Regions from separate parts of the Vagococcus sp. CY53-2 genome, predicted to be linked through region 2. Evidence: predicted binding sites of a transcription regulator. Region 2 holds the regulator's gene; the other holds the start of a gene.
The links. The regulator CtsR, encoded in region 2, represses protease genes until heat stress. The targets are predictions, from matches to a motif close to TTGGTCAAAAAAGGTCAAANA.
Positions count from the first base shown of each region.

Region 1: clpP (ATP-dependent Clp endopeptidase proteolytic subunit ClpP) is a predicted target of CtsR. The motif match lies at 1,212-1,232, and genes of this name have one in related genera.

Region 1 covers NZ_JALAHP010000001.1:528,392-530,771, reverse strand. The annotation lists gene MN581_RS02575 (thioredoxin domain-containing protein) at 16-522, opposite strand; gene clpP (ATP-dependent Clp endopeptidase proteolytic subunit ClpP) at 540-1,133, opposite strand; tRNA gene MN581_RS02565 (tRNA-Arg) at 1,314-1,385, opposite strand; gene rpoN (RNA polymerase factor sigma-54) at 1,448-2,380, shown strand, end outside.
Region 2 covers NZ_JALAHP010000005.1:97,619-99,998, reverse strand. The annotation lists rRNA gene rrf (5S ribosomal RNA) at 1-98, shown strand, start outside; tRNA gene MN581_RS08250 (tRNA-Asn) at 110-183, shown strand; tRNA gene MN581_RS08245 (tRNA-Ser) at 208-297, shown strand; tRNA gene MN581_RS08240 (tRNA-Glu) at 322-393, shown strand; tRNA gene MN581_RS08235 (tRNA-Asp) at 419-491, shown strand; tRNA gene MN581_RS08230 (tRNA-Phe) at 497-569, shown strand; tRNA gene MN581_RS08225 (tRNA-Tyr) at 573-653, shown strand; tRNA gene MN581_RS08220 (tRNA-Trp) at 661-731, shown strand; tRNA gene MN581_RS08215 (tRNA-His) at 743-815, shown strand; tRNA gene MN581_RS08210 (tRNA-Gln) at 826-897, shown strand; tRNA gene MN581_RS08205 (tRNA-Cys) at 907-977, shown strand; tRNA gene MN581_RS08200 (tRNA-Leu) at 986-1,070, shown strand; gene MN581_RS10120 (CtsR family transcriptional regulator) at 1,220-1,684, shown strand; gene MN581_RS08185 (ATP-dependent Clp protease ATP-binding subunit) at 1,696-2,380, shown strand, end outside.

The DNA.
Region 1 (2,380 bases), on a different contig from region 2:
CTTGATACGTTTTTTTTAATTGAATAACGCTAAAAAATCATCATTTGAAATCTTTTGGTCAAAATCAATATCGCCCATAATTAAAGTAGGAACAAAACGAATAGAGGCTTGTTCTGCTTCTTTTACAATACTATCTAACACTACATCATTTGATTGCTTTACAAGTCCTAAAGTTTCTTCAGCAAAATGAGTTACCTCTTCAGCAGAATATAAACGACCCCACTCATTTTGAGTATCATATATCTTTGTAATAATCTCAAGAGCTCGTTCATCCATTGGGACGTACTGATGCATAACGTTACCCAGTATTAGACTAGGCGATGTTTTATTAAAAAGTTTGATGACATAATGAAGATTATGTTTAGATACCTCATCTGTTATTAAGTCTAACTTTTCATTCCACCATTGACGGCAGTACGGACAACGAAGATTAACAAATTCAATTAATGTATATGGTGCTTCCTTTTGCCCAATCTTTATTCCGTTTGTAGTGGTGACTTTTGATGTGTCGATTTGTGTCATAGGTAGGATTCATCTCCTTATTTTAAAGCGGCACTGTTTACCATTACTTCATCAATGAGGCCATATTTTTTAGCATCTTCAGCTGACATGAAATTATCTCGATCAGTATCTTGTTCGATAATTTCAATTGGTTGACCAGTATTTTCAGCTAAAATTTTATTTAGTCTTTCTCTTGTATTCAGAATATGGCGAGCTGCAATTTCAATTTCTGTTGCTTGACCTTGTGCTCCTCCAAGCGGCTGATGAATCATAATTTCAGCATTTGGTAAAGCAAATCGTTTTCCTTTTGTTCCAGATGATAATAAGAAACTTCCCATTGATGCAGCCATACCTAATACGATAGTTTGAATATCAGACTTAACGAAATTCATTGTGTCATAAATGGCAAGACCTGCTGAAACACTTCCACCTGGCGAGTTGATGTAAAGATAAATATCTTTTTCAGGATCTTGGGCATCTAAAAATAATAATTGTGCAATGACACTATTTGCAACGTTATCGTCAATAGGGCCACTTAACATAATGATACGATCTTTAAGTAAACGTGAATAAATATCATAGGCACGTTCCCCTCTAGCAGATTGTTCGATAACTGTTGGTATTAAATTCATATAAATTCCTCCTAATAGTAACGCTACTAGCCATATTTTAACATATTCTTTTTATTCTACCTAGAATTTAGCGTCATTTTAGTCAAAAAAGGTCAAAAGAATAAAAAGTAAATAAAAAGGACCTACGTCCTTCAAAATAGTATGATAAAATATGATATACTTCTTTTAAAAAGAAAGTAACACGCCCTAAGGGAATCGAACCCCCGTCTCAAGAACCGGAATCTTGCGTGATATCCACTACACTAAGGGCGCATCTACTTTTATTAGTTTACCAAAAAAAACATAAATAGCAAGATGAAAAGGAGGAAAAGCTGATGAAAATGTCGCAACATGTTAGACAGGGTCAAAGCCAAGTTCAGACTCAAAAATTAGCCATGACCCAACAATTACAACAATCCATTAAGATACTGCAGTATGGTACAGAAGACTTACTTTCTTTTTTAAATGACAAAATGTTAGAGAATCCGCTGATTGATGTATCCGTTTTCGAGATGGATGATCAATACTTAGTGCCTAAAGATTATGATGTGTCAAAAAGTGATAGAAAAACGGATTGGATAAATCAAATTCCAGAAACGACCCAATCATTGTTCCATTATTTGATTGAACAAATCCATTTGAATTATCGAGATACAGCGTTGAGAAGTCTTAGTTTATTTCTTGTTGAGTTTATTGATACAAATGGGTATTTAACAATTTCAATAGAGGAAGCGATGAAGTTAAAGCAAGTGACTTATATAGAAGTGCTAGATGCATTGACACTTATTCAGATGCTTGAACCCGCTGGTGTTGGTGCTAGAAATCTACAAGAATGTCTTATGTTACAAATAGAAAGAGATGACAATGCTCCTAACCAAGCTTACTTAGTATTGGAAGAATATTTTGATGAATTAGCCAATAGAAAATGGCAAAAGATTGAAAAAAAGTTAGGGATTTCATTAGTGGAGATTCAAGAAATTTTTGACTATATTCAAAAATTACATCCAAATCCAGGATCACTGTTTCATTCAGACGAAGATAATATTATTTACCCAGATTTAGAAGTCAAAGTAGATAGAACAGATAATTCCATTTCTATTGTATCTACTAAAGTAGGAAAGCCAAATATTAGCTTTCAAACAACGTATTTTGAAAAAATGTCTCATCAAGGTGGAGACGAAGTCAAAAAATATTTAAATGATAAAAAAAGTGAATTTGAATGGTTAAAAAAATCATTGGAGCAACGTGGAAATACAATTTTACGAGTA
Region 2 (2,380 bases):
AAGGATACACCTGTAACCATGCCGAACACAGAAGTTAAGCTTCTTAGCGCCGAGGGTAGTGAAGGGTTTCCCTTTGTGAGAGTAGGACGTTGCCGTGCTTATATTATTATCCGGCATAGCTCAGTTGGTAGTAGCGCATGACTGTTAATCATGATGTCGTAGGTTCGAGTCCTACTGCCGGAGTTCTTTTAATTAAGGTAAAACTCAGGAGAGTTGTCCGAGTTGGCCGAAGGAGCATGATTGGAAATCATGTAGGCGGTAATAACTGTCTCAAGGGTTCGAATCCCTTACTCTCCGTATACTAAAAGAAATTATGATACTGGCCCGTTGGTCAAGCGGTTAAGACACCGCCCTTTCACGGCGGTAACACGGGTTCGATTCCCGTACGGGTCATAAAATATAATAGAAACCATAATTAGGTTCCGTGGTGTAGGGGTTAACATGCCTGCCTGTCACGCAGGAGATCGCGGGTTCGATTCCCGTCGGAACCGTTATTGGCGCAGTAGCTCAGTTGGTAGAGCAACGGATTGAAGCTCCGTGTGTCGGCAGTTCGATTCTGTCTTGCGCCATTTGGAGGGGTAGCGAAGTGGCTAAACGCGGCGGACTGTAAATCCGCTCCTTCGGGTTCGGCAGTTCGAATCTGCCCCCCTCCATATTTAAAGGGGTATAGTTTAGCGGTAGAACTACGGTCTCCAAAACCGTCAGCGTGGGTTCGATTCCTACTACCCCTGTTAATAATATGGCGACTGTGGCGAAGTGGTTAACGCACCGGATTGTGGCTCCGGCATTCGTGGGTTCGATTCCCATCAGTCGCCTTTTTATTATTGGGCTATAGCCAAGCGGTAAGGCAACGGACTTTGACTCCGTCATTCGTTGGTTCGAATCCAGCTAGCCCAGTTTTTTAAAGGCGGTATAGCCAAGTGGTAAGGCAGAGGTCTGCAAAACCTTTATCATCGGTTCAAATCCGGTTACCGCCTCTTGTTTTGCCGGCGTGGCGGAATTGGCAGACGCGCTGGACTCAAAATCCAGTGCCCATTGAGGGCGTGCCGGTTCGACCCCGGCCGCCGGTATAATTTAGTAAAAAGAGCTTTGAATGATTTCATTCAAAGCTCTTTTGGTATATACAAAGCTAATTAGTATAAATATCTAGATATATTATGTATAATAAAGGTCAATATAAGTCAATTGTTTTATGTTACGTTTGAAGGGTGAGATTTTTATGCAAAATAAAAATATGTCTGATATTATAGAAGATTATTTAAAAGAACTATTGAAGAATGAGGATATTATTGAAATAAAACGAGCTGAAATTGCTAATCAATTTAATTGTGTACCATCACAAATTAATTATGTTATTAACACAAGGTTTACTGTTCCAAAAGGTTATCGGGTAGAAAGTAAACGTGGTGGTGGTGGGTATATTCGTATTGTAAAAGTTAAATTGATAAAATATAAAACCAGAATATGTGAAGAAATTCCAGATATGATAAGTAATGGTTTGACAGACAGTGAAGCATTTGCTATTTTAAATGAACTGCAAGATAATAATCTAATAACTGTACGTGAAAAGTATTTACTTAATTCAGCGTTTAAATTAACTGGTATTAGTCGCTCGGAAGAAGAAAAATTATTGAGATCGAACATGATGATTGATGTATTAGAACGACTAACTTATGAAGAATAGGAGTGATAGGTATGGGTGAATTATTTACTAAAAGGGCTAATGAAGTTCTGAATCTTGCACAAGAAAGTGCTAAATATTTTAGACATGATGTAGTTGGAACAGAGGATTTGTTACTTGCTTTAGCGAAGGAACCAAGAGGTATTGGTGGAAAAGTAATGAGATATTTTGATATTGATGATACTTATCTGTTTGAGGAAGTTGAACAGATTGTTCAATATGGACGTTATAAATCTAAAGAAAACGAATTGCTTCCTTATTCTCCGCGAACTAAGGATGTGTTAGCTTTCGCAGGTGAAGAGGCTAAACGACTAGGGGCGCCAAGCATTGGAACAGAACACATTTTACTTGCTTTGGTTAGAGAAGATACATTATTATCTGCTAGAATTTTAAAAAATTTAGGAGTGGAACTTCCCAAGTTACGCAAAGATATAATGAGAAGAATTGGTATTACAGACAATAATAAAAATGGTAAAAATAGAAAAGCGATTAAGAATTCAGTTGGTGAAGGGACTCCTACACTAGATTCTTTGGCACGAGATTTGACACAGAGTGCTAGAGAAAAACGATTAGATCCTTTAGTTGGTCGCGAGATAGAAGTTGAACGATTGATACAAATTTTAAGTCGTCGAACTAAAAATAATCCGGTACTTGTTGGAGAACCTGGTGTTGGGAAAACAGCTATTGCTGAAGGTTTAG